DNA from 3 places in the Sporolactobacillus sp. KGMB 08714 genome. Region 1 is predicted to be linked to each of the others. Evidence: predicted binding sites of a transcription regulator. Region 1 holds the regulator's gene; each other region holds the start of a gene.
The links. Region 1 encodes LexA, which represses DNA repair genes until DNA is damaged. Its sites were predicted from a motif close to CGAACATATGTTCG; they were not measured.

Region 2: a site for LexA is predicted at 7,022-7,035, ahead of Q6A92_RS15005 (DNA polymerase IV). Genes of this name have one in related genera too.
Region 3: a site for LexA is predicted at 3,290-3,303, ahead of recA (recombinase RecA). Genes of this name have one in related genera too.

The regions. Positions count from the first base shown of each region.
Region 1 covers NZ_JAUUBW010000034.1:102,575-113,106, forward strand. The annotation lists gene Q6A92_RS14620 (bifunctional 3,4-dihydroxy-2-butanone-4-phosphate synthase/GTP cyclohydrolase II) at 1-1,000, shown strand, start outside; gene ribH (6,7-dimethyl-8-ribityllumazine synthase) at 1,047-1,526, shown strand; gene Q6A92_RS14630 (pyruvate oxidase) at 2,104-3,831, opposite strand; gene Q6A92_RS14635 (hypothetical protein) at 4,135-4,728, shown strand; gene Q6A92_RS14640 (ABC1 kinase family protein) at 4,793-6,469, opposite strand; gene Q6A92_RS14645 (phasin family protein) at 6,494-6,826, opposite strand; gene Q6A92_RS14650 (hypothetical protein) at 6,964-7,917, shown strand; gene lexA (transcriptional repressor LexA) at 8,036-8,647, opposite strand; gene yneA (cell division suppressor protein YneA) at 8,817-9,110, shown strand; gene sirA (sporulation inhibitor of replication protein SirA) at 9,677-10,159, shown strand; gene Q6A92_RS14670 (YneF family protein) at 10,196-10,417, shown strand.
Region 2 covers NZ_JAUUBW010000035.1:1,185-11,716, forward strand. The annotation lists gene Q6A92_RS14975 (response regulator) at 314-673, opposite strand; cyclic di-GMP riboswitch class I at 745-831, opposite strand; gene Q6A92_RS14980 (YjcZ family sporulation protein) at 1,395-1,511, opposite strand; gene Q6A92_RS14985 (hypothetical protein) at 2,062-2,454, opposite strand; gene Q6A92_RS14990 (TIGR01906 family membrane protein) at 2,808-3,455, opposite strand; gene Q6A92_RS14995 (CBS domain-containing protein) at 3,623-4,051, opposite strand; gene Q6A92_RS15000 (iron-containing alcohol dehydrogenase) at 4,428-5,591, shown strand; gene Q6A92_RS15005 (DNA polymerase IV) at 5,758-6,984, opposite strand; gene Q6A92_RS15010 (aminopeptidase) at 7,358-8,608, shown strand; gene Q6A92_RS15015 (tetratricopeptide repeat protein) at 8,880-9,950, shown strand; gene tig (trigger factor) at 10,142-10,532, shown strand, end outside.
Region 3 covers NZ_JAUUBW010000012.1:14,110-24,641, forward strand. The annotation lists gene rny (ribonuclease Y) at 95-1,660, opposite strand; gene recA (recombinase RecA) at 2,159-3,217, opposite strand; gene Q6A92_RS06210 (competence/damage-inducible protein A) at 3,335-4,582, opposite strand; gene pgsA (CDP-diacylglycerol--glycerol-3-phosphate 3-phosphatidyltransferase) at 4,672-5,250, opposite strand; gene Q6A92_RS06220 (helix-turn-helix domain-containing protein) at 5,379-6,281, opposite strand; gene Q6A92_RS06225 (DUF3388 domain-containing protein) at 6,306-7,088, opposite strand; gene Q6A92_RS06230 (DUF3243 domain-containing protein) at 7,338-7,610, opposite strand; gene ymfI (elongation factor P 5-aminopentanone reductase) at 7,694-8,428, opposite strand; gene Q6A92_RS06240 (DNA translocase FtsK) at 8,499-10,532, opposite strand, start outside.

The DNA of each region.
Region 1 (10,532 bases):
TGCCGAATCGCTAGGGTTCAGACCGATGGTGGCAAACAATACCGACCATCATGAAACAGCATTTACGATCAGTGTCGACGATAAAGATACGAAAACGGGCATTAGCGCATTTGAACGCGCACAGACAATCAGAAAGATTGTTTCTGACGATGCCACCGCATCGGATTTTAATCATCCCGGCCATGTCTTTCCGCTGATCGCGAAAGATGGCGGAGTACTGGAACGCGAGGGCCACACAGAGGCGGCCGTGGATCTTGCAAAGCTGGCCGGTGCCAGACCGGCAGGCATCATCTGCGAGGTTGTTCGCGATGACGGCAGAATGGCACGCTTTCCCGAACTTGAGAAGCTGGCCGAAACATTCGGCCTGAAGATCATTACAGTTAAAGATCTGATCGCGTATCGGCAGAATCACGGGGTCAGGAGAGTCGTGACTGCCGATTTGCCGACAGAGTACGGGCATTTTAAAGCCATCGGCTATACCGGCCCGTTCGATGAAAGCGAAACCATTGCGATTGTCAAAGGGGATGTCGGCGGCAGCGATCCGACACTTGTCCGCCTTCATTCAGAGTGCCTGACAGGCGATGTGTTCGGGTCGAAACGGTGCGACTGCGGTCCGCAGCTTCACGCCGCTCTGCGAATGATCGAAAAACGCGGCGCCGGTGTCGTGATCTATTTACGTCAGGAAGGGCGGGGCATCGGGCTGATTAATAAACTGAAAGCCTACAAGCTTCAGGAGGCCGGAGAGGATACGGTAGAAGCCAACGAACATCTTGGGTTTCCCGCGGATCTGAGAAACTACCGCACTGCGGCTGAGATATTATCCGATCTCGGCGTTACCAATGTGCAATTGCTGACAAATAATCCATTAAAAATTTCCGATCTGAAAGAACACGGCATTTCAAACATTGAACGTGTACCTCTGGAGATGCCGATCGGCAAGGAAAACAAACGATACATGGAAACGAAAGCCGAAAAAATGGGCCATCTGCTTCATTTGTGATCGATAAAAAGCGACAGTGTACAGACTGCTGACAGGAGGACTTAAAATGGGAAAAGTATTTGAGGGCAAATTGATTGGTCAAGGGTTGAAAGTGGGTATTGTCGTCAGCCGTTTTAATGAATTTATTACAAACCGGCTTTTGTCCGGGGCAGAGGACGCTCTGCTGCGCCACGGTGTTGACGAGGAGAATATTGACATTGCCTGGGTTCCGGGAGCCTTTGAGATTCCGTTTGCTGCCGGGAAAATGGCTGCGACCGGACAGTATGATACAATATTGGCGCTTGGAGCGGTCATACGCGGTGCAACGTCGCATTATGACTATGTCTGCAATGAAGTGTCCAAGGGCGTTGCAAAGATCGGCCTTGAGACCGGAGTTCCTGTCATGTTCGGCGTTGTCACCACTGAAAATATTGAACAGGCCGTTGAACGGGCCGGAACGAAGGCAGGCAATAAAGGCTGGGATGCCGCCGTCAGCGGCATCGAAATGGCCCGGCTCAACGAGCTGCTTGAAAAAAAGAAAAAATGAAACCATGAACCGGATGGATTATTATAAAATTCTGCGCAGAGTAAACCTGCATAATGAGCCGCCGGATGGCAGCGACGGCGGCCCATTTACGATCAACCGTCAGAAAACCGGGAGCTTCCGGCTGAAGCGGGCGCTCTATCGGTAAGAAATCAAGGAGCCGGCTGACCGGAACGGTTTTATCAGGTTTAAGAGGCCGGGTCTTGTCGGCATATACAGGCCGGCAGCGGTACACCATTCGATAATACGAGACAGCAGCCATTGGCGGTCACGGCGATGATAAAGAAGACATCCCGGATAAAAGACTAATTGCGAATATCCGGAAAAATTTGTACGGCAGTGTGAAACAAAATGGGCGAAACGTCCATTTTCGATAAAATAATTTTACAATGCTTTAACGCGGGCTTAATCTGTGACTGGTAAACTATTACTTGAACGAAAGCAAGGCCCCCTGATTTCATCAACTCCACACTTCATTTTTTATTACAGACCTTTTGGGTCTTTTTTTTTCGGCATACAAAAAGAGCTTTCAACCAGTATGAACTGATTCAAAGCTCTTTCAATCTTCAATCCATGTTAATCAGAGGAAGCGTCTGACGACGTCCTTCATAGGCGGCATCTTTTCCAGTTTATGATTTTCAATCACTGATTTTGATGCAAATCTCGCATAGCCTTTGGCTTCGTTCATCACAATTTTACCAGGCAGCGGTGCGGCATTTGCGTTTACGGCGACATCGAGAATCACGGGAACTTGTGACTCTTTGGCTGCTTCGAATGCCGGCTGCAGGTCCTCATATTTCTCGACTCTGAATCCTTTTCCGCCGCAGGCTTCGGCAAATTTTGCATAATCGATGTCCTGAAGCCCTATTCCATAATTTAACTGGCCCGCCGACTGCTGTTCATACTTAATAAAGGAAAGCTCCTTATTGTTCAGCACAACAACAAGGATCGGCCACTTATATTTGACGGCGGTAACGAAGTCCTGCATAACCATTGAAAAAGCCCCGTCGCCGCAGATCGCGATAGCCTGGCGATTCGGAAAAGCCTGCTTTGCAGCCATCGCTCCCGGAAGCCCGCAGCCCATCGTGCCGAGCCATGCCGAGATAATGAAATCCTGGTTCGTCACATGCAGATAACGTGTAGACCAAACGGTTGCCGTACCGACATCGGCTGAAAAAATCGCATCGTCTTCGGCAATGGACTGGATAGCCTTCATAACAGCCTGCGGAGCAATCGGGGTCGTCGTATTCGCTTTATCCTCATTCATCCATTTCCACCAAACAGCCATTTTTTCCTGGCATGTGTTCAGAAAAGGACGTTCCGGCACCGGTGTCGTGTGTTCGGTCAGATAAGCCAGAGCCTGAGCGGCGTCGCCCACAATACCGACTGTTACCGAATAACGTTTGCCTATATGCACCGGATCGATATCGATCTGGATACATTTGGCACCTTCGGGAAGATAGGCTATATATGGGTAATCGGTACCGACCATAATCAGCAGATCTGAACTTTTCATGGCTTCATAAGCCGGTTTCGTACCTATTTTGCCAATATTTCCAAGAAAATTCGGATGTTCATCCGGAAGTGCGCCCTTGCCGGGGAGGGTCACCGCAACAGGAGCTGAAATCCGTTCGGCGAATGCCCTCAGTTCCTTTTTAGCGCCTTTCGCTCCGACACCCGCAAGAATAACCGGGTTGCTGGCATTATTGATTAAAGCGACGGCGTCGCTCAGGTCATCTTCAATGAGACCCGGAATCTTTTTTTCAAAAACCGTCGACATTTGCGGTGCGTTCTCGGAAATCACACCGAGCGGGATATCATCCGGAATCGACAGAACGGCAACGCCGCGTTCCTGATAAGCCGTGCGAATGGCTTGATTGACAACGGCCGGAAAACTTTCCGCGCTGGTGATTTCTTTATTATAAACGGCAACATCCTTAAACAGTTCAACGGTATTGACTTCCTGAAAATAATCGGTTCCCGTCAGTCTGGACGGAATGTGCCCGACAAGCACAAGCATAGGAACATGATCCATTTTCGCATCGTACATGCCGTTTAACAAGTGGATGGCGCCCGGTCCGCCGATAGCCAGGCAAACACCGATTTTTCCGGTTAATTTTGCGTAGGCTGCGGCGGCCAGTGAGGCTACCTCTTCATGACGGACCTGATAAAATTTAATTTTACTTTCTTTTTTTCTAAGCGCTTCGACCATTGTGTCGATTGAATCGCCGGGGATCCCGTAAATGTGATCAATCCCCCAGTTTTCAAACAGTTTGACAACTGCTTCACTTGCCTTGATCTTTCCCATATTAAATTCCTCCTCCAGAAGGTTTATAGCTAGCCTGAAACATAGGTTCACCATCGTTCCGGGCTTTTTTTTTATATATATTTGACAATCCAGTGAACCTTATGAGTCTATTCTATGACTTTTTGTTTAAAAAAGAAATGCTTTTGCTCAATCGCGTCGTTTTTTATCAAAATTAATTTACAAAGAAGAATCGTATTTTTGCCTGAAACACAGGGGATCCGTTTCCGCTGTCGCATGAATCTGCCTGTCCCGTTATAATAGAGGATATATCATTTAATTGTTCTGGAAAAAAGGAGAAAATTCATGAGTTTTGTATCGATTATTGCTACCGATAAAATGGCGTCTGCCGTGAGCGACGGCCGCCTGGTCAATTTAAATGAAAATGGACAACCGGCGATGATTCCCGGCGAAAAGCCCGGCATAATCCGCCTTTCCGGTCGACAGATCCTCGCCTGTACGGGGAGTGCGGCGGCGCTGAAAAGCCTTAGGAAAGTTTTTCCTTATCAGGATCGTGCCTGGTCGTTCAATGAATCACAGATCCATGTACTCGAACGGTTTGTAAGGGCGGTGCCGTATGAAAAACAGGATGTGCTGGTCGCATTGGTGGATGCGGGAGGACCGATGACTTGCCGTATGTTCTCCAATGAACCGGGTGAAAAATGGCATGTGCTTCGGCCGGAGAAGGAGCGTCTGGCTACGATGTTCCTGGCCGGACGCGAAATCGATAAGACAAAAATGAGACGGATTTCAGAAGAATTCGGCCGTTTGCTTCATATGTACGGGGAAGACAGTCCGGAGCATATTTTTGCCGCACAACGAGAACTCAATCATTTTGTTTCTGAAATGGATCCTCTCGTCGGGCGACGGATTTTTCATCAGACCGTCACGAAAATATAAAAAAGGCAGGTTGAAAAAGAACAACCTTTTATACGCCATGCCGTCAGTACAACATGCAGTAGCTTTAGAAGCGCCCGGACCTGAAAATTGCGAGCAGGACGAGAAGAAACATCAGAGCGACAATCATGACGGCGATGTCAAGAAGCGGAATGTTTGTAAACAAAGGGTGGGCGCCGAACGTTTCTCCGATAATCATTGCGCCGAGGATAATGCTGAATGCCAGAAGCATGATACTGAAGGAAATGCGATTGGCCACGCGGTCAAGCCTGGAAAGCAGAAGATCCAGGTGGGGCAGTTCCATTTCGACATGCGTTTTTCCTTTGTACAAATGTGTCAATGTTTTCTTTAAAAGAGAGGGGATCTGTGCACTGTTTTCCAGTGCTTCATAAACGCTTTTTAAAGTTTTCTTTGCCACCCGCTCAGGATTGTAGCGGTTCAGCAAAAGCTTCTGCCCATAAGGTTCCGCAAGTTCCAGTATGCTGATTTGATTATCAAGGCGCGTAATAAGGCCTTCAAGGGTGATCAGTGCTTTGCCGAGAAGTGTATAGTCCTTCGGAATGCTGATATGATGTTTTTTGGTGGTTTCGAAAATATCCTGAATGACCTTTCCAATATGGATTTCTTTGAAAGGAAGCTCATAGTATTTGTCGCGCATTAACTCAAGGTCGGCCTTAAAAAGTCTTTCATCCAGGTCTTCAGGCATTGAGGACATCAGGAAGATCGTGCGGAACAGCAGATCTATGTCTCCCCTCATCAGCCCGATAATCAGGCTGGCAAAATTATGTTTCATTTCTTCATTTAATGTGCCGACCTGTCCGAAATCGATATAGCCGATCTTATTCCCCGGAAAGAAAAAAAGGTTGCCGGGATGAGGATCACCATGAAAAACGCCGACAACCAGCGCCTGATCGAGAAATGAGCGCACCAGTCGTTCTGAAATGATTTTTTTATCGATGCCTTCAGGGACTGAAGCAATCAGGTCGGCATATTTTGCACCGTTGATATACTCAAGGGTGAGCAGCTTGTTAGTTGAATAGTCCCAATACACTTTCGGGATGATAATGTTTTCATTGGAAGCGAAATAATTATAGAGCTTTTCAGTATTTCTGCCTTCTCTGAAATAATCCATTTCATTGCGGATGGCAAGGGAAAATTCTTCGACAATATCGCTTATCTGAAATTTTTTTGCCCAGGAATAGCGTTTTTCCACAAGTGCAGCCAGATCCCAGAGAATCTCTATGTCGGTTGAAACCACGGTTTCAATATCGGGACGGCGGACCTTGATCACGACTTCTTCACCCGTCTTCAGAACGGCGCGGTGTGCCTGAGCGATCGATGCCGCCGCCAGGCATTGTTCATCAAAATCAGCAAAGATATCGCCGACCGGCGCACCCAGTTCCTGCCGGATGACAGACTTAATGACTGCCGGATCGATCGGCGTCACGCTGTCCTGCAATTCGCGCAGCTCGTTAGCGATCTGTTCGGGTATGAGATCCGACCTCAGGCTGAGCAGCTGGCCGAGCTTAATGAAGGTCGGCCCGAGTTCTTCGAGCATCAGGCGGATTTTCCGGCCGACCGGTTTTGAATCATTAGTTCCGGAAAAATCGGACACGATCTGTTTCGGGAGCGAGAGCAGATGAAACAGTCCGACATCTTTAACAATATACCCGAATCCGTATTTGACAAGGACGGTTACGATTTCTCGATAACGTTTGATATGGCGTATGCGTTTTCCAAACATTCATTTCACCTGACCGACAACCCGTTATTTTTCCGTGCTCTGTTCATCCGTTCCGTTTTGATCCTTCGATAATCCGGCTTCCAGCGCTTCAACTCTTTCGGCCAGCTTGTTGTACTCCTCAGAGGTAACGAATCCCAAATCGATCAGAGTGTCCTTAATGTCCTGACGGATGTCATTCTGCCATTGTTCTTTTTTAGATTTTCCTTTATCATTCAGAGCGTCGAGAAAAGATTTTGCTTCTTCCGCTGCCGCGCCGCCGCTTTTTGACAGATCATTGAAAAATTTATCTGCTTTTTCCTTACTTGCAACTGTTGCGCCGAGACCGATAAAGAAACCCTTTTTGATCCAATCATTCATGCTGATCCCTCCATTTCTCTTTTCTCTATTTTACCCGACTTTGCAGACTCTGTACATTCATTGGCCGAGGGACAAAAGCGCAGGGACAGCGGACGAAAAAATATATGTATCGTTTTGAAACAAGGGAGGGCTACACGGTGGTACATGTTATTTACCTGGCAATTATTCTAATCCTGATCGGGATCATTTATTTTTTATTCCAGAAGCAGCAAAAAATAAAAAGTCGGGCCGAGGAACAGATCGAGCAAAGCCAAAATGAGACTTCGGCGACGATCAGTGAGACGGAAAACCGGATTAAAGAGGAGTCGGAAACTAAGATTAAGCATATTATGACCGAAAATAGCGCCACGATTGCCGGTATTGAGGAATCTTACGAAAAAAAACTGGGACGCTATGAAGAATTAATTGCTTATTTACGGGGAACACAGAGATCCGAAAAGACATTTGCCGTTTATCAGAATCTAACGGCAATCAGGAAAATTCTTGTCCAATCCAAACGGATTTCGGCCCGGCAAATGGCGTTTGCAGGAAATATCATCGTTCCGGCCCGAGCCGGCGGGAGTGATTTTTCCAGAGCGGATATCATTCTGCTGCTGCCGACAGGGCTGTATTTACTTGATACAAGAAAGTACAAAGGAAAAGTATTCCATGGGATAAGCCCGGAACATGCCCAGGGTTTTGAACGGCTGATCAAGGAAAACATTCCGAGCCTTGCAAATGGTTCTGAAGAAACGCTGGTTATGTCCGGAGACAGGAAACAGAGAGACGGCAATCAGGACTTTCTGAGAATAACGATTGACTGTTATTCCGATCTGGCTGCACCGATCATGCAGGCTGTCCCGGAATTCCGGGCCTATCTTGGCAATCGTCAGGTGAATGCAGAGCGTATCGTTCCCGTCCTCTACTTTATGGACGATTCGGCCGATCACGCAAAAGCAGAGAATTTTTCCGAAAAAGAGTGGCCTTTGATCTGTCTGAACCAGAACGATCTTTATCAGATGATCAGTCAGGAATTAGATCGGGAAGAGTGGATCTTTACGGCAGAAAAACTATTGAAAATCAAGCGGCTCTTCTCTGAATTCAAAGAATGAAAGGCGACCGAAACAAAAATATTTTAAGCCGGAGCAGCCATCAGCATCCATGATGTCCGCCCCGGCTTTTTGCATATTCCGGAGAAAGGAAAAGCGCACGTATCGCTTGCCGCGGCAATCAGTTTATTGTACGGAATACGCCGATTACCTTTCCGAGTATTATACAGTTGTCTAACAGTATGGGTGCCATGGCCGGATTTTCGGGCTGAAGGCGGATGTGGTCTTTTTCTTTGAAAAATCTTTTGACAGTCGCTTCATTTTCATCGGTCATTGCCACGACAATTTCGCCGTTTTCTGCGGTTCTCTGCTGGCGGACAATCACTTTGTCGCCGTCCAGAATACCGGCGTTGATCATGCTTTCTCCCGATACATTGAGTATAAAGACATTTTCCTCGTCAACCATAGATCTGGGTACGGGAAAGTACTCCTCGATATTCTCCACAGCGCTGATCGGCTGACCGGCCGTTACCTTGCCGATCACCGGCACAGCAACCGCTTTTTCACTGAATATATCGCCATCATGATCGAGAATTTCAATGGCACGCGGTTTCGTCGGATCGCGCCGAATCAATCCTTTTTTTTCAAGCCGTTCCAGATGACCGTGAACGGTTGAACTTGAAGCCAATCCGACCGCATCGCAGATTTCACGAACCGACGGAGGATAGCCCTTGGTCGCCACTTCATGCTTAATATAATCGAGTATTGATTGCTGTCGACTTGAGAGTTTCATCTGCCTGCTCCTTTTTCTTCTTCTTAAGCCCATTATATCATGCCATTTTTTGCAATGCAAACATCCGTTCGAATCATTGACGCAAACGGATGTTCGCTATATAATCATTGGTAGCGAACAAACATTCTCGGGAATACATATTCTCAATCATTTATTGGAGGGGCTGCAGATGAATGAGCACTTGAATCGTAAGCTGAAAGGTACATCTTTCGTTATTTTATTTATTGTTCTGACTATCATCCTTTTTTTTACGCTGACAAATCGTGTGGCCGCAGACGGCAATGATTATAAGACAATAGCTGTCGAAAAAGGGGATACGCTTTGGTCTCTGGCTCAACGTTATCACAGCAGCAATTCCGGACTTTCAGAGGAAGCCTTTGTCAATTGGATTGAAAGGGAGAACGGAATTGACCGCAATTTTATCCAGCCGGACCAGAAATTAATCATACCTGTCCGGAAATAATCCGGGTGTTTCTGCGGACGGTTTAGCGTTCTCCGCCGCGCCTTGCCGTTTCGCACCGGTTTTATTAAATTTACGAAGATGCTGTCTTATCGCTTGCAAGATACATTATTTGTGCTATACTGTTATATAACAAGAGGAAATATTAATCATTGTAATGATACAACAACGAGAGATATTCTTCTTAATTTTGTTTAATCGCGAGCTTTCGCATGCCGATCCAAAGCTGTGAAATCCCGATTAAAATATGTTTGTTTCCCTTCGGCGATTTAACCTTGCCTTTTCGCTGACGGGTTAATTTTCATCCTCCTTCAGAAGAAAGCTTCTATTCACTGAATAAAGGAAAAGAGCTTTCTTTTTTTTTGCTTCCATTCATTGATATCCGGCAGAATGCCGATTCCAATTCGCGTTTTCAGGCAGTAAGGCAGCAACAACGGCTAAAATTGACGGTATCATGTTCCGATATAATTTTTATAGTGCGGATTAAAACCGCATCAACTACTTTGATGATGTCTGATCGTTTTTTTCCTCAGGACAGAGGCAGACATACTGCATGAGGAGGAGGGCGAATGCGCAGTTACCACATTTACCTGATTAAAGACAATATCGCAAAACATTATTTCGGTCAGGAAGAAAAGCTGTTTCAATTATTTAAGGATTTCCGTTCTGCACGGGATAAGCATATGAAGGAAGTGTTGTACAGACAGATTCGTTTTGTTTCTCATCAACTGGATGCCGGCAAGTTCAAAACGCTGCTGCAAACGGCTTGCAAACTCATGACGGACTATACATATGAAGATCCGATTCATTATTTGAAAAGCAAAAGACCGTTTAGCGAGGCCACACTGGAACTTCAGGGCCGGGAACTGAAAATGACGTCGCAAGGAACCTCAGACATGGAAGTGACTTTTTTTGAAATTTTGCGGAAGCTGGACGGACATTTTTTGGCGGTGAATTTCCAAGCGAGACAATGCGCCTGGCTCAATCCTATAAAAAATGCAGATTTCCTCCAAAGTAAGGTTGACCTGATTTCACGCGATAGTGTACACTGAGGTATGGATATTTGACACAAGGAGGAAACAGGGCACATGCTGTGGCTATACATACTAGTGGGCGCTGTCTGCCTGGCCGCCGGATTGGTTCTCGGCTTTTTCATTGCCCGGAGATACATGCTGAGCTATTTGAAGAAGAATCCGCCGATCAACGAACAGATGCTTCGCGTGATGATGACCCAAATGGGCCAGCATCCGTCGCAAAAGAAAATCAATCAGATGATGAAAGCGATCAATAACCAAATGAATAATAAATGAGGGACCGCAACACGCGGCGTCTGTTCATCAACCGGCGGATTTTCTTTTTATAGCAGGGAATTTTAAAAACGCTGATTGGGACTGGCTGAATGATTCATCTCGCTTAAACATCTAT
Region 2 (10,532 bases), on a different contig from region 1:
CTATTCAGGGCGGCATATCCTCCCTGCTCATCTGCTCTTAAAATTAGCTATGCTATCGGCGGCTGCGATTCCGCCATGCTGAAAAGCAGGATCCGGCATCGGAACGCGCCGGGTCTGAAATCTGTTTCGATGATACGCATATACGCAGCTGTTGGCTTTGCACTGTTTCCTGCCGATTTTTTAAGTGCTGCTGAAGGGTATGTTTACCGCACTGCGGCTTCCATCTTCTCACCGCACTGAAAGCGGACGCTGGCAGCCCGCCGCAGGACGGAAGAATCACGTGGGGATGGGGCTATCGCAGAATGAAAATTATTCATTTGAACGTATTTGCCAAAACGTTATTTAGATTGTGAAGATAGGGTTTAACGATAAAATCTCTGGCGCCGATGTTAATGGCTTGTATGATCGCTAAGCGGCTTCCTATGGATGAACACATGACAACGTTTGCTTTTGCGTCGAATGCGATTATTTTCTTCAGGGCTTCAATTCCGGTTAGGATCGGCATTGTCACATCCATTAAGACAACATCAGGACGGACTTTCATATATTGGCGAACGGCTTCACAGCCATTGGCGGCTTCACCGATCACACGGAAAGTGTCGCTGTTTAATATGTTTTTTAAATAATTTCTCATAAAATGGGAGTCATCGACAATGAGAACGGTTTTTTTCAATCTTGAATTTCCTCTCTCTAAATGTAAGGCAAATTAGAAAAGAGCATTCAGTTGATTGTGCAGGAAAAATTCCCGGCAGCCCGGCTGCCCTGGCAAAATACTACTTTAGGTCCGTGGCTTTGCGTCTTTTACTTTCGTAAAATTTGCCCTATAGGTATATTAGCACCTTAAAGACCTAGATAAATGTGCCTAATTGCCTACAAATTTGTTAAGAAACAATACCGATAATATGCTTGGAATAAAGTAAGTGAAGCGTGTGATGACTTGTTTATAATAAAATGAAGGTTCACTTTTTACAATGGACATTGATAAAGTGCTTAAAAGAACATATCAAGGAACTTTGTTTTCCCTGCAATGTCCGGAGCGTCGTCAGGCTTTCCGACGGTCGGATTTTTGATTTTCATCAGAAATTATCAGAAATTATAGGAATGAGAAAAGATTGATATAAAATGGCCGTTTTCGCTAAGCAGCGCATAAAACGGGCCGGACAGCGATATATTTTCTGGCTGATAAAGATCCGTGGATGCGGGTGAATGGCACTGAAAAACGGTATCCGGCGATGAAGGAAGGGAGCGGCTGATTGCGCGGATTTTTGATTGATCCATGTTGATGAAATAGAACAGGGCGTCCCATCAATCGATTTTTCGATGCTGAGATGCCCTGTTTGCCCAAAAGAAGGTGAATGGCTGAAAATGGGTTTGAATTTGTCGGCGTTCGTGGATTAATACCAGAACGAAGCGCCGATAATAATTAACAAAATAAACAGAACGATAAGCAGCGCGAATCCATTGCCGTAACCTCCGCCGTATCCGTATCCATCAGCAACAGGAGCCCCCATTAGCGACACCTCCTTCTCTTACATGTTGATGCAGTATATGAGCGGATGGACGGAAGCGGAACGGATTAAATGCCCATTTACAGGCGGATGATCGATTCAGCCTCCATTTGTCTAAGAAAATACGGCTCATGATAACAGGAGAGGCCGGACCATCGCCGAATGCCGAAACTTCCTGCCGGCACAGTCAAAAATGCCCGCCTGAATGGCTCTTTATGCATTGCAGGGACGGACAAACCGCCCCGTTCTCATTCTTCGGAGAAAGGATACAAACGGATCTGCCGCACGGTTGCGGGGCAATGCCGGGGAGCCTGTAGAGATGGACAAACCGCCCCGGTCTCATTCTTCGGAGAAAGGATACAAACGGATCTGCCGCATGGTTACGAGGCAATGCCGGGGAGCCTGCAGGGACGGACAAACCGCCCCGGCCTCATCCTTCGGAGAAAGGATACAATGATCCCGCCGCATGGTTGCTGAACATCCCCGGAAAGCCTGTACAGAAAGTGTAATATAACAAAAAAAGCCCGGGTTTTCCGGGCAAATATAAATTCTTTCAGACCCAAAACGGGAACCAAAAAGGTGTAATGAATGGAAACCCGAAAAGGGGAAAGGGAACGCGAAAGGGAGAAAAACGGGCGAATCCGGGAAAGCGCCCGAACTGTCTGGTATCCTCCTCTTCCCTTTTGTGATTGTCTTTTTCGGCAACCAGGATGGTTACTGCTTCATGATCGACGCTGAGGATGATTCCTTCGATCACTCTTCCGTCTTTTAAATGGCCCATAACATAATAATTAATGTGTTTTTCGCACAAATCTTTTATCTGTTTGTGGTCATGAGGATGATGATGGCCCGTGTTTTCTCCCATCGGATAGTTTGTCGGATAATTGCCGGTCAAATTGCTGTTTACATCCCGATAATCATAAAACTGTCCGGCTTCTTCATTCATCTTCACATTCCTCCTTTGTCATGAACAGGGTATTCACCCAGGAAGAAATGTGTTCTTTAAAAAAAGCTTGCTTAAGGTTCGGAGCGTCAAGATGTTTTTCCATTCGCCGTCCGAACATCGGGAGGTCCGGCCGCCCCTCTTATTTCTGAGAAATTTGAACGCTCTTTCTCTTTTTTTGCTGCTTTTTTTTAAGTATTTTTTAAGAAAAGCGGATTATGCTAAAAGAGCCTGATAAGGCAAATCATGTCTCTTTTTATTTTAAGCCTCTTTTTTTAGCCCTCGCCTGGGGCTCTTTTTTTTTTGAAACGATGATTCTGCCGCGGATCGGCGGGTACTGTACGCTGCAGCATCGATCACCCGCGTGTTTTCCGGGTCAGTGTTTTATAGGCGATCATGAGCAGAAGGACGGCAGCGAGAATCAACCCGAGAACCATCATAGCTGCGTGGAAGAAAAAGGATTCAGGCAGAATGGTGATTACCGGATCCGTCGCCGCGTTAAAAATCCAGTAGTTATTTCTGAAAAACAGTTTGTGAAAGAGGATAAATGAATCGTTGAAATCAAGGAAAAAAGCGGTCAGCGGAACGATCGTAAAAAGGATCAGGGCAACCGCTGTCGTTTTTAAAAAGTGAAAGTCTTTATTTCTAATGTTGGAATAAAAGCCGGCGGCTCCGGCAATGCCTGTAACGAGCAGAAGAATATCGATCCCTGTAAAAATTCTTTTTACATCCTCAAAATGAATACGCCCGTGCTGCGAGTAGGAGAGTGACGGCAGATGGAAAGTCTGAGGCATCGGGTTCAGCAGATAATCGATCATATAATTATAGTTTTCAACGATTCTTACCCGGCTGAGATGCGACTGTACGGGGATATTTAAGTATTGAATGTCGAAATAGTAAAGCGGTTTGAACAGAAGGGTCAGCTGAACGGAAAGACAAATCAGAAACAAAGCGAGGAGCAGTGAAAGTCCGTTCTGAATGAATCGATAACTTGAAAAGGGCAATGGGCACACATCCAATGCTGATTTTTTGATCACGCATTCATTATAATAAATGCACGCAAAAAATGATAAAAATAGCCTGTAAAAGCGGCGAAAAAAACTGATCATCTCCTCAAACTCCGGGAGATGATCAGCCGCCGGCTGTTTTTAAAGTCATTCAGCTACTGTTTTTAGACTGTTGCGCCTGAATCGTTCCTGTTTTTTATTATCCGCGACAAATAGGCGATAATATCTCTTCTCTTGATAATCCCGATGAATATTCCGAAATCGTCCACAACGGGAACGAAATTCTGGGAAAGGGACGTATCGATCATATTCTCCATTTCGCCGTCCACAGATATAGTTTTTACATCGGTATATAATGGGACGTCTTTCAGCATAACGGATTCGGTATGCCTGAAATCAAGGTCACCGCTGTTTTTCAGCTTCCACAGGAGATCGCCTTCGGTCAGCGTACCGACGTAATGTCCTTTTTTGTTCAAAATCGGGACGGATGTGTAGCGGTAATGCTCCATTTTTTCCATAGCCTGTCTCATGGTCCAATAATCATATACATACTTGCATTCACTTTTTGGCGTGATGAAAAAAGCGACATTCATATTCCGAGCTCCTTTCAAGACTGCAATGTGATCGTTCATCCACGATAAAGTATACGAAATGTCCGGCGATAAAAAGGCCGCAGGAAAGCATTCCAGAGTCGTCTTTTTCTCCCTTTCCCGCAGAATTCAGTGAATCATTTATTTTCACGAAGCTATCGTACTCCTGAAATGCATCGCTGTAAAGGAAAAACAGCACCGGAAATCCGCAATGATTTTCCGGACTGAGCAGCCGTCATGACGGTTAATTTCGGCGGCGGGTTCCTGAAAGATGCACCGAAAAAATTCAAGTATATTATAATAAATGGGACAGGACCGTTTTGTTCCGGACCCTTTTCCTGAAAAAATTTTCTAAACTTTATGAGCGAGGCGATGGACTATGGATCATTTTGTTTATTACAATCCGACGAAGCTGATTTTCGGCAGGGGACAGCTCGAACAGCTGAAAACGGAGATTCCGAAATACGGCAAAAGAGTGCTGCTTGTTTATGGCGGCGGCAGCATCAAACGGACGGGCCTTTATGATCAGGTGAAACAGATTCTTGACGGGCTTCATGCCGAAGTGTCCGAACTGGCGGGCGTTGAACCGAATCCGCGGCTGACAACTGTAAAAAGAGGAATCGATATCTGTCTGACAAAGGATATCCAGTTTTTGCTGGCAGTCGGCGGCGGGAGCGTCATCGACTGTACGAAGGCGATTGCTGCGGGCACGAAGTTCGACGGCGATCCGTGGGAATTTGTAACGCGTAAAAAAACGGTGCATGATGCCCTTCCGTTTGGAACAGTGCTGACGTTGGCGGCAACCGGTTCCGAGATGAATCCCAATTCGGTGATCACCAACTGGGACACTCATGAAAAATATGGGTGGAGCTCTGCTTATTCTTATCCGTCTTTCTCCATTCTCGACCCGACCTTCACGTTTTCCGTGCCGAAAAATCAGACAATTTACGGCATGGTCGATATGATGGCACATGTTTTTGAACACTATTTTCATCAGACGACGCATACGCCGCTGCAGGACCGCCTGTGCGAATCCATTCTGCAGACGGTGATTGAGACGGCACCGAAGCTCGTAAACGATCTTGAAAATTATCAGCTTCGCGAGACGATTCTTTACTGCGGGACGATGGCGCTGAACGGCATGGTATCGATGGGATTTGCCGGCGACTGGGCGTCGCACAATATCGAACATGCCGTTTCCGCTGTCTATGACATTCCCCATGGCGGCGGGCTGGCCATTATCTTCCCGAACTGGATGAAGCACAATCTGGATGTTAATGTCGGCCGCTTCAAGCAGCTTGCCGAGCGCGTCTTCCATGTCGACCCGCAGGGGAAAACGGATCGTGAAATAGCTCTTGCCGGGATTGAAGCGCTGCGAGCATTCTGGACAGGCATCGGCGCGCCGAGCCGTCTCGCCGACTATTCAATCGACGGCAGCAAAGTGGATCTGATCGCCGAACGTGCGATGGCAAGAGGTGAATTCGGCCAGTTCAAAAAACTGAATAAAGAAGATACGCTGGATATTCTCCGCGCTTCGCTGTAAACATGAAGAGAAAAGCTCCGTCTGTCCGTGCCCGCAGAAGACAGACGGAGCTTTTTTTAGAAACGGTCCGGAGAAGTGCGTGCTGTCTGAATGGAGTTCCGTGTGTGTTGTATTCCATTTGAAAAAGGAACGGTTTGCATTTCCGATACGGTTCGGCCGGCTTTCATCATTTGTAGTGGCCGCCTATTTTGTCTGCGCGTGCCCGGAGCTGACTGGCCGGCATCAATGAGGGTCCCCGGAAAATGGCCGTTTTTCCGTATTTTCGATAAATGGCATCGACGGCGGCACTGAGTCTCTCTTTTTTCTCAAGACACGCGAACAGGTCAAGCTGATAGCTGCCTGCGGGCTGCAGATCGGAAAGAGTTACGGCGGCGCCGCGCACCGGCTGCCTGTCCCAGCTTTCGGTGAACAGGCGGTCGGCCGCCCGGTAAATGTCCATGCCGAAATGAGTCGCAAAGGGCAGCCTGATTTGCCGATGGAAACCGCTGTGCCGTTCAAAAACGCCGGATACAGCGACGGAAACGACGCGGCCTCTGTACTTTCTTGCCCGCGCCCGGTAGGCGACTTCCTCGCTGAGTTCCAGCAGAATGACACGGATGTCTTTAATATTTGCATAATCATACGGCAAAGTCATATGGTGGCCGATCTCTTTTTGTTCGCCGAATGTTCCTGGAGAGACCGGGGAGGTGTCGATGCCGCGGGCGGTCATCCAAAGCAGCTCGCCGTTCACGCCCCATTTTTTTCGCAGAAGGCCGATCGGAAAGTTGGCCAGATGGCTGATCCTGCGGATGCCCATACCGAGCAAGTGCTGTTCCATGCGATGACCGACACCGAACAATTCACCGATCGGCAGCGGCCAGAGACAGTGCTCGATGTTGCTGCGATTGAGTTCAAAGATACCGGCCTTGTTATGCTTTCCGAAATGATCGCAGGCCATTTTCGCCAGGACTTTATTAGGGCCGATACCGATTCTGGCACGCACACCTGTTTCTTTTGCTATCGACCGCTGAATCTGTTCGGCCATCGCAAGCGGGGATTTGTAGAAATGCAGGCTGCCTGTCATATCGACAAACTGTTCGTCGATAGAATAAGGTTCGACGAGATCCGTGAATTGCTTCAGAAGGCGGGTCACTCGAACGGAGACGTCTATATAATGCTGCATTCGCGGCCGCCGGATAACGGCGTGCGGGCACTTTTTCAGCGCCTGGCCAAGCGGCTCCGCCGTCGTGACGCCGAATTCCCTGGCCAGCGGACAGGCCGCGAGCACGATGCCGCTTCTTCGCTTCGGATCGCCGGCTACGATCAGCGGTTTGTCTCTGAACTCCGGGTGGTCGGCCTTTTCGCATGAAGCATAAAAGGTCTGCATGTCGATGAGAAAAATGATCCGCTCCATTGATGTCCCCCATTTCTAAGTCCAATTTTATTATACACGAACATACGTTTCTTTATTACTGGAAAATAAAACATATGTTCCCTTTTGCTTTTTGAAACGGCTGACGGAGTTTTTCAGCAATCGGTGAGACGAGTATAATGAAACGATCAGATGGGTCCGTGATGAAAAGGACAAAGAGAAAATCATGAGATCAGGACGCTGCATCGATGGGCACCGGGCTTTTTCACGAGGCAGTCATTTCACATGATCCGTGAGGCATGCTGCACGGGCACAGCGGCTTAAGGCGTTGCATCGGCCGCGCAGCTGCGGCGAAAGATCTTTTGTTTTGGTTCCAAACTGATCGAACGTCATTTTTATATCGGAGGGAAATATAATGAAAAAATTTGAGGAAGGGCTCAAAAGATTTGCTGAACTGGCGATCAAAACAGGCGTGAATCTGCAGAAAGGGCAGGGGCTTTTGCTAACCGCACCGGTCGAGGCTTCCCGATTCGCCGATCTTGTAGCGGAAGCGGCTTATAAAGCGGGTGCCAGGGACGTTTTTGTCGACTGGACGGACGATGCGACCTCGCTTCTTCGCTTCCGGTACGCGCCGCTTGACGCACTGGAGCATATCCCGTCGTGGAAATTTGCTGTGCGCAACGAATCAGTACAGGACAACTATGCCGTTCTGAATATTTACGGACCGAATCCGGATCTGCTGAAAGATGTGGACGGAACCCGGTCGGCCGCGTATATGAAGGCGGCGGGACAAGGGCTTTCTCGGTATCGGGAATTTCTGATGAAAGACAAAATACAATGGTCGCTCATTGCTTACCCGACGGTTGCCTGGTCGAAAAAAGTGTTTCCGGGAAAACCTGCCGCGGAGGCGCAGGAACGATTAATGGAGGAAATTCTGCGCATCAGCCGCGTCACAGGCCGTGACGATCCGGAAGCCGCATGGAAAGAGCATAATAAAGCGCTGCACGCTGTCCGGGATTTTTTAAACCGGCAGCAGTTTAAACAGCTTATTTACAGAGCGGAGGGCACGGATCTGACCATTGATCTGCCTGAAGGGCATATTTGGAACGGCGGTTCGAGCCCGGCCGAAACGGGCGTGGAGTTCAACGCAAACATTCCGACGGAGGAAGTGTTCACAATGCCGCATAAAAGAGGCGTGAACGGCACGGTTGCCGCGACAATGCCCTTAAATTATGACGGCCAGATCATTGATCATTTTTCGCTGACGTTCAAAGATGGAAAAGCCGTTGCTTTTAAAGCTGAAAAAGGGGAAGAAGCGCTGAGGCATCTTCTGGAATCCGATGCCGGGGCGCGGCGGCTCGGCGAAGTAGCCCTCGTGCCCCATCGGTCGCCGGTATCCGCATCCGGCCTTGTTTTTTACAATACCCTGTTCGACGAAAATGCTTCCTGCCATCTGGCACTTGGAAAGGCATACGCTTCCTGCATTGAAGGCGGAAGTAAGATGGACGGCGCGCAGCTGGATCACGCCGGCGTCAACGACAGCATCGTACATGAAGATTTTATGGTCGGATCGGCCGGACTGGACATCGACGGTGTGAAAAAAGACGGCACGAAAACAGCGGTTTTCCGCCGCGGAGAGTGGGCGTTTTCTTTTGATGAAGCCTAAAGGCCTATCGGTAAGGAAGCCGGTTCGGCGCAGGCCGTTATTCGGTGAATGCTGGATTGGTGCTGGATCGATGGCTCTGTTCGCTCCGTTGCGCCTATTAACAAACAGATCCGACAAAAAAGAGAGGCCGGGCTGTTCCGCAAAAAGCTTATAGACAGCCCGGCGCGTGCGGACTGCGGGGCCGGCCTGTGCCTATGTTCGCTTATCGTTGCTAAGCCGGGAGGAAACTGATATTCTAAGAGCAAAGACCAACGGAACGGGACGGGGAGAAATGAAGAGAAACGAAAAACCGGTTCGCCGAAGAGGGAAGGTAGTCATGCTTCCGGATCTGGAGAGCAGACTTCTGAATAAGGCGATGTCATTGGTCGATGAAAAACATTATGGCGAGGCCCGTCCCCTGTTTGGCAAACTGCTGGAACTGGATGCCGGCAATCTGAAAGGCCTGTACGGCTGGGCGATCTGTTCGGTTGAACTGGGCGATTATCGTCAGGCCGAAGAAGCTGTGACTCAGCTGCTGGAGGCAGGCGCCCCTCACTATGACGATGTGTTCCGTCTGTATTTGACCATATTGATCGAAAAAAAAGACTACCGGGGCGCACTCGACAAAATCAGCCAAATGGACAGGCGGAAAGATCTCGCTGCGGATACGAGAGAATTTCTCAGCCAGATGAGGCACTTTTGCGAAGTTCGCATCACCGAGCCGAAACAGGCCGCCGAAACGGATGCGGGCGAAGGGGAACGCCGGCCGGGCAGGGGCGGGATCCCGGAGAAACATCATCCGGCGGAACCGATCGACTGGCCGGCAATCGAACAGGCCGATCCGAAAACCCAGATGCTTCTGATCAGAAAACTGGCCGGCCGGCTGGACAATCGTTATTTACCGCAGATGAAGCGGTTTCTGCTTGATGAAAAGCAAAATCCGGAAGTTAAAACGATGCTGATGTGCGTCATTAAAGAAAACCGCCTGGCAGACCGTGTTCAGGTCAGCAAATTCGGAGAAGTCTACCAGGTGACATTCGACGGCCAGTTTCTTTATAAGACATTCGCCGATCAGATTGAAAGTCGGATCGAGGACGTACTCAGTTCCGAAAACCCGACCCTGGCGGATCTGGCCAAGGATGTCGGACGTTTCTTCACAATGAACGCTTATCCGAAGCCGCTTAATCCTCCATCCGCCAAGGTATGGGCCGCCGTTTTTTCCGCCCGTGCCGCCATGGCCGGCGACGGAGAATGGGAAAAGGGCCGGATTCTTGATCTGTTTGATGTTTCAGAAGAAGAATTTCAGGCTGCCAGCAGGACCGTCAGAGAAATCGAAAATGGGGAAACATGGGAAAACCCATAATAATTTGATTCAATACGTTTTTCATGAATGACTCTTATGTTATAATATGAGGGTTGTCATTGTTTTACAAGAAAAAGGCTGACGGGCATTCCCTGCCCGCGGGCAGGGATGGGTGCGCGAAAGCTGCACAGCAGACCGGATAAAAGCCGTGTTGCAAAAAGTATGAAGATAGATGTTGGAGGTAAGAATAAATGACTGTAGAAGCAAAATGGGAAAAAAAAGAGGGCAATACGGGTACACTGACCTTTGAAGTGGATGCCGACAGCTTTAACCAGGCGCTTGACAAGGCTTTTAAAAAAGTCGTTAAAAAAGTGAATGTGCCCGGGTTCCGCAAGGGCCGTGTGCCGCGGATGCTGTTTGAACAGCGCTTCGGTGCTGAGGCGCTGTATGAAGAGGCGATTAATTTTATTTTGCCGGATGCTTATTCCGCGGCAATTGATCAGACGGGCATTGAACCGGTGGATAAACCGCAGGTCGATGTGGAAGAGGTCGGCAAAGGAAAGAAACTCGTCCTTAAGGCAGATGTGACGGTAAAGCCGGAAGTCAAGCTCGGCAATTATAAAGGGCTTGAAGTCGAAGAAA
Region 3 (10,532 bases), on a different contig from region 1:
GCCGGCAAACAACGATTCGATTAAGGATTCTCAAAATAGCCTGATGGACGGCAAAGAAAAAACGAATAAAAAAAGCGGCAATCAGCCGCTTTTTTTATTTTGCATACTCCACTGCCCGTGTCTCACGGATGACGGTAACCTTGATATTTCCGGGATAATCAAGCTCATTCTCAATCTTCCGGGTAATATCATGCGCCAGCTGATAAGACTTTGCGTCATCAATAACATCCGGCTGGACGATAATACGAATTTCGCGTCCCGCCTGGATCGCATACGACTTTTCGACGCCTTCGAAAGACTCGGATATTTCTTCCAGTTTTTCAAGACGGTGAATATACGTCTCCAGCGTTTCGCGCCGGGCACCCGGCCTGGCCGCCGACAGTGCATCCGCCGCCGCAACCAGTACGGATATGACAGATGTAGCTTCTGTATCTCCATGATGAGAAGCAATACTGTTAATTACAACAGGATGTTCTTTATATTTTGTCGCCAGTTCGACACCGATCTCGACGTGACTTCCCTCTACTTCATGATCGATTGCTTTTCCAATGTCATGAAGCAATCCGGCACGTCTGGCCAGCATCTCATCCTCGCCGAGCTCCGCGGCCATCATGCCGCATAGAAAAGCAACTTCCACAGAGTGCTTAAGAACATTCTGGCCGTAGCTCGTTCTGAAATGCAGGCGGCCTAAAATCTTGATCAGATCCGGATGCAGGCTGTGAATGCCGACCTCAAAAGTGGTTTGTTCGCCGTAATCCCGGATTTTTTCATCTACTTCATGGCGCGCCTTTTCAACCATTTCTTCAATGCGCGCCGGATGAATCCGTCCGTCCTGAACGAGCTTTTCCAAAGCAATCCTCGCGACTTCGCGCCGGATCGGATCAAAACCGGACAGGATCACAGCCTCCGGAGTATCGTCGATGATCAGATCAATTCCCGTCAGCGTCTCCAGTGTGCGGATGTTCCGTCCTTCCCTTCCGATGATCCGCCCTTTCATCTCATCATTGGGCAGATTAACAACCGATACGGTTGTCTCGGCAACGTGGTCCGCCGCACAGCGCTGAATCGCCAGCGAAAGAATGCTTTTCGCTTTCTTTTCGGCATCTTCTTTTGCCCGGGTCTCAATATCCTTGGCAACTTGAGCAGCCTCATGAGCTGTTTCCTGTTTTACCTGATTCAGAATCAGCTCTTTGGCTTCTTCGTTCGTCAGTCCGGAAATGCGCTCCAGCTCCGACTGCTGTTTTTGCAGCAATTCCTCCACTTTGCTCTCCATCTCTTCAATTTGTCGATGTTTCTTGCTAAGTGCTTCCTCCTTTTTTCCCAATGAACTTTCCTTATTATCAAGAGATTCGCTTTTCCGATCCAGCAGATCCTCTTTCTGTGCCAGGCGATTTTCTTGCTTTTGAAGTTCATTTCTGCGTTCCCGGGCTTCATTTTCAGCTTGTGACCTGAAAGTATGAATTTCATCCTTTGCTTCAAGAAGGGTTTCTTTCTTCAACGCTTCCGCATCACGATGGGCATCGTCAATGATTTGATGCGCAGCAGTCTCCGCAGAAGTAATCTTAGCCTCGGCAATTTTTTTTCGGATCGTATACCCAACAAACAGACAAACTACAGAGATAAGCGCAATGGAGATGATTGTAACAATAAGACTAGTCATCTTTTCACCTCCTTGCCTTCCCATATCGTCAAGAAGTAAAATCATTCACTTTTACTTTCGGATGAGCTTAATAAAGAAACAATATAAGAAACCGGAAATTGCATCGCGGTTTTGTTTCTTCTCATGTGAAGAAAAGGCGTCTCCGCTTGCCGTGAAACGATCCGCTCTCCCTGATATCCTCAATCGCCGCTTTTTAAGCACATACTTTTAGAAAAGTTTACATATTCACAAATCAATTACATGGAAGTTACAGTTTAATTTTATAGTTGAGATTTTGGGTTGTCAACCTTGCGGCATAATTGACGCATAATAATGAAAGCAAGTTACAAATGCCGAGCATTTTTTTACGAATATTCTGCGAATTTAGTCTAAAAGAACTGTACTGTTCACGGAACCCTTACGTCCTTTTTCCAGCACAATCCCTTTATCTAATCATATTCATCTATTCACTTCATCAATTTCCAAAGGCGCCCGCCCGCTGAGCAATTTCCGTAAAGCTTAATTCGATTCTTTGCCCGCGGGCTGTTCCGCATCTTCCGAAGCCGTCTCATCGGCCGGTCCGTCGTCCAGGTGATAATGAGCACGGATTTGTTTCCTGATCTCGTCCTTTATCGGCTCATTTTCTTTTAAAAACAATTTGGCATTTTCACGGCCCTGACCGAGCCGTTCTTTATTATATGAATACCACGCGCCGCTTTTCTCGACGATATCAAGCTCTGCTCCAATATCCAGAATTTCTCCTTCCTGAGAAATCCCATGGCCGTACATAATATCGACCTCTGCCTGTTTGAACGGGGGAGCAACCTTATTCTTGGCTACTTTAATTCTTGTGCGGTTGCCGACAATGTCATTGCCGACCTTAAGTGCTTCGGCACGGCGCACTTCAAGACGGACCGACGCATAGAATTTCAGGGCCCGTCCGCCCGGGGTGGTCTCCGGATTGCCGAACATCACGCCGATCTTCTCACGGATCTGATTGATGAAAATGGCTGTTGTCTTTGATTTGCTGATGACGCCGGACAATTTCCGCAAGGCCTGCGACATCAGCCGCGCCTGCAGCCCGACATGCGCGTCGCCCATTTCTCCTTCAATTTCCGCCTTGGGAACAAGAGCGGCCACGGAATCGACGACAATGATATCAATCGCGCCGCTCCGGACCAGGGCTTCGGCAATTTCAAGCGCCTGTTCGCCGGTGTCCGGCTGCGACAGCAGCAATTCGTCGATGTTCACGCCGAGATGTTCCGCGTATACGGGATCCAGTGCATGTTCGGCATCGATAAAGGCCGCCTGGCCGCCGCCTTTCTGCGCTTCGGCGATCGCATGGAGCGCCACGGTCGTTTTCCCTGAAGATTCAGGCCCGTAAATTTCAATAATGCGGCCGCGCGGGTAGCCGCCGACACCCATCGCAATATCCAGGGCCAGCGAACCGCTCGATACGGTGGAAACACGTTGTTCCGGCTGTTCCCCCAGCCTCATAATCGAACCTTTGCCAAATTGTTTTTCAATCTGACGCAGGGCATTGTCAAGTGCCGCTTTTCTTTCATTCTTTTCAGCCATTGTTTCGATTCATCTCCTTAAGACATCCTTCTATCATCATAACCTTTTTCCAGAATCAGCACAAGCGTTCTGGGAATATTTGTTCGTATTTGTCTGTCTGGCCTTTCCGGACAGATTTTATTTCTCAAGGATCGGCAGATGGCAGAGATGGCGCCTGATCAGATCATACCCGGTTTTGACGGACTGCGTCCTGATTTTCCGGCGCGACCCGTTGAAATGGAACAAATAGCTTTTCGCACCTTCCGCATCCGCGAAACCGATGTAGACCGTGCCGACTTCTTTGCCTTCGCTTTTATCAGGTCCGGCGACACCGGTAAAGCCGACGCCGAGATCCGAACCGCATAAATTCCTGACGGAGGCAGCCATTATTTCGGCACACCTTCCGCTCACGGCGCCTTCCCCGTTCAATACAGCCAAGGGCACCTTCAGCACCTGTTCTTTTACCGGGTTCGTGTAGCAGACGACAGCGCCGTTCAGTACAGAGGAAGCGCCGGAAAACCCGGTCAGCCATTCTGCGGCCATACCGCCGGTCAAGCTTTCCGCAAAGGCAATCGTCTTCTGCTGATTGGTCAGAAGCTTGAATACGACCTCCGCCAGTGTTTCTTCTCCGTATCCGTAGAGATATCGGCCTACCCTCTCATTGATCCGCCGTTCAATCCGGTCAAGCATTTTAACAGCTTCATCCAGGCTTTCATGTTTTGCCGTCAGTCTGAGCGTCACTTCGCTTTCCTTGGCCAGCGGCGCAATCGTCGGATTGGACTGGGCATCGATCAGATCGATAATTTTGGTTTCCAGCTGAGACTCTCCGATCCCGAAGAAACGGAGAACACGCGATTGAATGTGCTGCGGATGGCGATGCGCCAGATAGTCGCCGGCAAAGTCGAGAAACATCGGTTTCATTTCGGAAGGGACTCCGGGCATCAGCAGATACAGACGGCCGTCCTGCTCGACAATCATCCCGGGTGCCATCCCCTGACGATTCGGAAGTACATGGCTGCCTTCAATGACAAGAGCCTGCTTCCGGTTATTCTCCGTCATCTCCCGTCCGGTCACTCGAAAATAGTCGAGCATGCTGTCCATTGCTTCCTGATCCGTCACAAGGGATCTGCCAAGCGCCTGCGCAACCGTTTCTTTTGTAAGATCGTCTTTCGTCGGCCCGAGGCCTCCGGTAAAGATCAGCAGATCTGCACGCGATTCAGCGTTTTTTATCACATCGAGAAGACGCCCTCTGTTATCGCCGCACACGGTATGAAAGTAAACATCAATGCCCAGCAAAGCCAGCCGCTCGGAAATAAACCGGGCGTTTGTATTGGCGATCTGTCCAAGCAGCAATTCTGAACCTACTGCAATAATTTCCGCATTCATAAAATCAGAATTCTCCCTTCCTATTTTCCAGACTTGCCTTTTCTTATTTTATTATCTGGCAGTCCGGCACGAAGTGCAACCGCCAAGATTCACTTCGAACGAAGCAAGACTTCACGGTTCTTATAGAAATAATCGATGCCGGACAGGATCGTCAGCAGCAGGGCGATCCAAAGAAGGAACTGATCTAAAGGGAATCCGCTCAGGCCGAAAGGAATGTTGTTGAATAAAAAGGAGATGACGGTCAGCATCTGAAAGAGTGTCTTCCATTTTCCCATCTGTCCTGCGGCAATCACATCGCCTTCGCCCGCAGCCACCAGACGCAGGCCGGTAACTGCGAACTCGCGGGCAAGAATGACGATGACAATCCATGAGGCTATCCTTTCCATACCGGCAAACGACACAAAGGCACTCATCACCAGCAGCTTATCGGCCAGAGGATCGGAAAATTTTCCAAAGTTTGTCACAAGGCGGCGTTTTCTCGCAATCCGGCCGTCAAGCAGGTCAGTTATGGAAGCAATAATGAAGATGAAGCCGGCAAGCATTTGGGAAACCGGAAGCGCAAAGCCCCCTGAACCTGCAGTGCCAAGATCGATCGGGGCAAGCAAAAAAACAAGAAAAACGGGGATCATAATCATGCGGGATACAGTTAATTTATTGGCGATATTCATGACAGAATCCTCCTTTTTAAGAGAAAAAAATATCCATTCTCTTTTTACAGACACATAACTTTCACACTTTGCCGGCCGCATGAAAAAAGGAGCCGCCGGATCCGGCTGACTCCAACTCAAGGGTCTGCTTATTTATTAAAATTAATAATAATCGTCTGAACGATTGTCTGGCTGGGAAATGTGAAATTCTTGCCGTTGATCTTCAGCACGGTATTCGGTGCGTTGCCGACATCGATGCGCAGAGACTGGACATTGGATGCATCAAAGTTAAAAGCCTTGGATCCCGACGCGATTCCCTGAACAAGCTGATGGCCGCTTTTGACATCCGTGGCGCTGATCCATGAGCTTTTCCCCTTCGCTGCGGAAAGAGATACGGCAAATTTAGTCGTTCCGGAAAGCGTGTAGGTCGTCGTCGACCCCTGTGACCCGTCCATTTTCAGGCTCTGCTGTACCGATGAAGAAGCCGAATTGTTTTTCTGCGCCGAAGAATTCGATTGAGCACCTGAATTTCCGGATTTTGCCGTTGAGGAACTGCTCCCCTTGAAGGAAACAGAAGAAGCACCTCCCTGGCTGCCCTTGGGAGCCTGGCTCGAATGCCCGCCCATCAAATTAGTGGCCAGAATATAAACAATCATAATCGCAATCAGAACAAAAACAGCAATAATTGCCTTACTCAGAAAAGAAGACCAGCCTTTTGTGCCGGAACGCGCCGCCTGATGCCGGACGGTTCTTGAAGCAGGCATCTCTTCACTTCCGTCGGGCGGAAGCGTGCGGATTTCGGCAGGCTCCCGATGCACTTGGGGAAGTTCACTGGCATTTTGCTCGGACAACTCGCCGAAATCCACTCCTACGGCTTCCGCGTAGCTTTTGATAAATGCCCTTGTGTAAAAATCTCCGGGCAACTGCTTGAAATCGCCGTCTTCTATTGCCTGAAGATAGCGTTTCTGGATCTTTGTTTCCTCCTGCAGATCGTCCAGAGAGAGTCCCTTCGCTTCACGGGCCTCCTTCAATGTTTGACCTAGTTCACTCACTAATAACACCTGCCATTGTCATTGTTAATTAAAATCAGACCGGGGAAAATCCGAATGAATGGAATCGTCGCTGCTCCTGATCTGCTCGTCCTGATGATTGCGCAATTCCAGAAGGTAGTCAAAATCTTCCAATGTATACTCTGTTTCCCTTACAAAATCATCAGGATGTTCGATGACTTTAGTCACAGGGGCCCGCATAAGCTGTCGTATCAAATCCCAGTGACTCTCCGAGCCTCTTCTTTTGGAAACAACACCGTCAATCACGTAAATGTGATCCGTTGAACGCTCATCGTCAGACAACCGGGTACGGACGGTCTGCTTGAGCAATGTCGAAGAAACAAATATCCATCGTTTATTTGCGGAAACACTTGCGGCAATAACTGATTCGGATTTGCCGACCCGGGGAAGCCCCCTTATACCAAGCAGAGGATGCCCGGACATCTTAAACAATTCGGCCATAAAATCAACAAGCAGACCGATTTCATCCCTTGTAAACCGAAACGTCTTGCGATCCCCCGTGTCCCTCTCAATATAACGCCCGTGGCGGACCGCCAGACGGTCGCTTAAAGTCGGCGGGCGCACTTTTGTCAGATGAATGGTCTCCATCGTTTCAGCAATGGAAAGAAAACGTTCGATTTGCTTATCATCGCGGGCAGCGACGAGCAGCCCTCTTCGCTCATGATCTACACCGTTTATTGTTAATATATTGACTCCAAGCATGCCAAGCAGCGATGACACATCTCCCAGCAGACCAGGCCTGTTTCTATGTATTTCGTATTCCAGATACCATTCCTTACCGTCTGCCATGGAGATCCTCCCCATAAAAAACAATCCAGTTCAATTTATCTTAAAATATACAGGTTTTCAAGAGGTATTTCCTTGTGCCCTATAGGAAAAATGGATGAGTTTTTCTATTCAATCCGTCCATTGGAAAACGGAGACAGGTTTTTCTTCATGAACCATCAGTCATAATTCTATCATAATTTTTCCTGTTTAACGACACCGTTTTTCAAAAAAAGAGACACCGTCAGGCATCTCTTTTTTGCAGGCATCTGTTTAAACAGATCGCTCTGCGGCATCAGTATCCGAAGTGACCAATTTAATCATCAGACTCGCCAGAACGAGTCGTTCATGTTCGTCCGCCACATTCCATAAGTCAGACAGAACACGTTCCTGTTCAGTCTTCGGATCTACATTTTCATTCAGATAATCCCCGATTTTTTTAGCGAAACCGGACAACGCCTCCTGATCAACGCCCAGACTCTTGGCCTGCTGAATCCGATCGCCCAGAAAATCTTTCCAATGATCCCAATTGTCCAAAACAGACATCCACTCGCCTCCCTGAGATACTTTTGTGTTGCTTTTCATAGCGTGTCTCAACAGATCCGGCTTATGCAGGAAAACTCATCCATTCAGCAGTACCACGCACCGTTCACGGAGATAATCTGGCCGCTGATATAAGCAGCATCGGAGCCGATCAGAAAAGCGATCAATGCGGCAATTTCCTCGGGGCGTCCGAGCCTTCCCATCGGAATTGCTTCTTTGATCAGGTCGATGTCCTCTTTATTAAAATCATTCATCATCGGCGTGTCCACCGCTCCGGGAGCAACCGCATTAACGGGGATGCCGCTCGGTGCCAGCTCCTTGGCCAGCGCCTTGACCAATGTATTCTGTCCTCCCTTGACCATCGAATACAGTACTTCCGTCGAAGCGCCGGTCAGTCCCCAAATAGAGGAGACAAAAACAATGTTCCCTCTCTGCCCGCGGATCATCGGACGGATCAGCTGCTGAAGCAGCCGGAATGGGCTGACGAGCTGAAGCTGAACAAACTCCTTGACGGTTTCCGAGGCAACGTCCTGAAACAGCCCGACCTGGCTTTTCCCGCAGTTATAAACGACGGCGTCGACCGGACCGTCGAGGCGTGCAAGCAGTTCGTCAGGCCCCGATTCTTTCGCAAGATCCGCCCGGACACACGAAAATATCTGATCCGGATGGTTTTCCGCAAGTTCGGCTGCAAGCCGGAAAGCCGCTTCCTCTCCCTTATTGTAGTGGAGAAACAAAGATTTCCCGGCAGCGGCCAGTTTTTTCGCCGTTGCCCTTCCTATGGCTCCGCTTGCCCCGGTAATCAGCGTTCTGCCCACATGCATCACCTGCTGTCCTTCCTTTTTTGTTCTGTATTTATTATACCCGGCAGGCCGGCAGCCGGATACTCGGCCGTCAGCGTGTCGAAGCTTCGTCGTCCTGTTTCGTAATCAGCACGGCCCTGGGCTTGCTTCCTTCATAAGGGCCGACAATATGGCGCTCCTCCATCGCATCAATCAGACGGGCGGCACGCGTATAGCCGATGCGGAACCGGCGCTGCAGCATCGAAACACTGGCGGTCTGCATGCCGACCACCAGCTGCACAGCATCGTCGAACAGTTCGTCATCCACTTTTTCCCGGCCGCTTTCCGGCTGGTCGGCCGGCATCATATCTTTTCTGTAGTTGGCCTTTTGCTGTCCGATTACATACTGAACCACATTTTCAACTTCATCATCTGAAAGAAAAGCGCCCTGTATACGTGTCGGTTTGGAGGCTCCGATCGGCAGAAACAGCATGTCCCCTTTTCCAAGAAGCTTTTCGGCGCCTCCGGAATCGAGAATCGTCCGCGAGTCCATCATTGACGAAACACTGAAAGCGATTCTGGACGGGATATTCGCCTTAATCACTCCGGTGATAATATCGACCGAAGGGCGCTGAGTCGCAATGATTAAATGAATGCCGGCCGCTCTCGCCATCTGTGCCAGACGCGTAACCGTCTCTTCGACATCCTTGGAGGCGACCATCATCAGATCGGCGAGCTCATCGATAATGACGACAATATAAGGCATCAGCGGTTGCTTTTCTTCATGCTTTTCATTAAACTTTCTGACCGTTTCATTGTAGCTCTCGAGGTTCCGCGTGCCGCTTTCCGAGAAAAGTTCGTAGCGTCTTTCCATTTCGCCGACGACATTTTTCAGCCCCTGAGCCGCTTTTGCCGGATCGGTGACGACCGGCGTCAGCAGATGGGGAATGCCGTTATACACATTCAGTTCAACCATTTTAGGGTCAATCATGAAAAGTTTCACTTCGCTCGGCTTGGTGCGCATCAGCAGCGTGATAATAATACTGTTGATGCAGACGCTTTTCCCGCTGCCTGTTGCTCCGGCGACAAGCAGGTGGGGCATTTTATTCAGATCGGCCAGAATCGGCTCGCCCGAAATATCGCGGCCGAGGCCGACGGTCAGTTTCGAAGTCGCACGTTTGGCATTTTTTGACTCCAGGACCTCCCGGAGTCCGACCATAGCCACTTCGCGGTTAGGCACTTCAATGCCGACGGCCGATTTTCCCGGTATCGGCGCCTCTATGCGAATATCCTTGGCGGCGAGCGCGAGAGCAAGATCATCGCTTAAACCGAGGATGCGGCTGACCTTGACGCCGGCTTCGGGATAAACTTCGTAACGCGTCACGGCAGGGCCGAGATGCACTTCGCGGACGGCGGCCCTCACTCCGAAGCTTTCAAATGTTCGCTCAAGCGTGCGCACGTTTTCAGCGATATGTTTCCGTTCGTTATTTTGCGCATTCTTTCTCGGATGATGAAGCAGATCGAGCTGAGGCAGCTGATAATCTTCATTTTCAGGCGCTTCCTGTGCAAAATCCGGCCCTCCGGCAGCCCGCTCTTCTTCAGGTTCGCGTTTCGCTTCTATTTTGGACAGATCGGCCGCCGAGTCGGCGGGCGCAGTCACCCGTTCATTAAAATCATGAATCTCCGGTTCCTGAACCGGGCTCACCGCAGAAATATTCTCCTGCTTTCCGTTCAGATCGGCGGAATCCGGCCGTTCCTTCTTCTTTTCTTTCCTTTTCAGAAGGGGTTTCAGGCGGCCGGCACCTTCTTTAAGGTTTTTTGCCGCCCCGGCGAACAGGCCTCCGAATAATTTCTTCGCGGTGTCCCGGAGAGAAAGGCCCGTAATCAGGATCAGAGAAACAAGAGAGAGAAAGGCGGCCATGAATAACGTTCCCGTGGTTGAAAAAAGATAATGGAAAAACGCAAAGCCGACTGCACCGATCATGCCTCCCCCCAGCCCCTGGCTCGGAACGTTTCCCGATAAATCGCCCTGAAATAAAACAAACGTGTTGAATATAACGGATCGGTTCTGCCACACATTCGTTGCGGAGAGTATCTCAAACAGTCTCACATGACTGAAAAGAAGCACCGAAAAAGTGAGCAAATA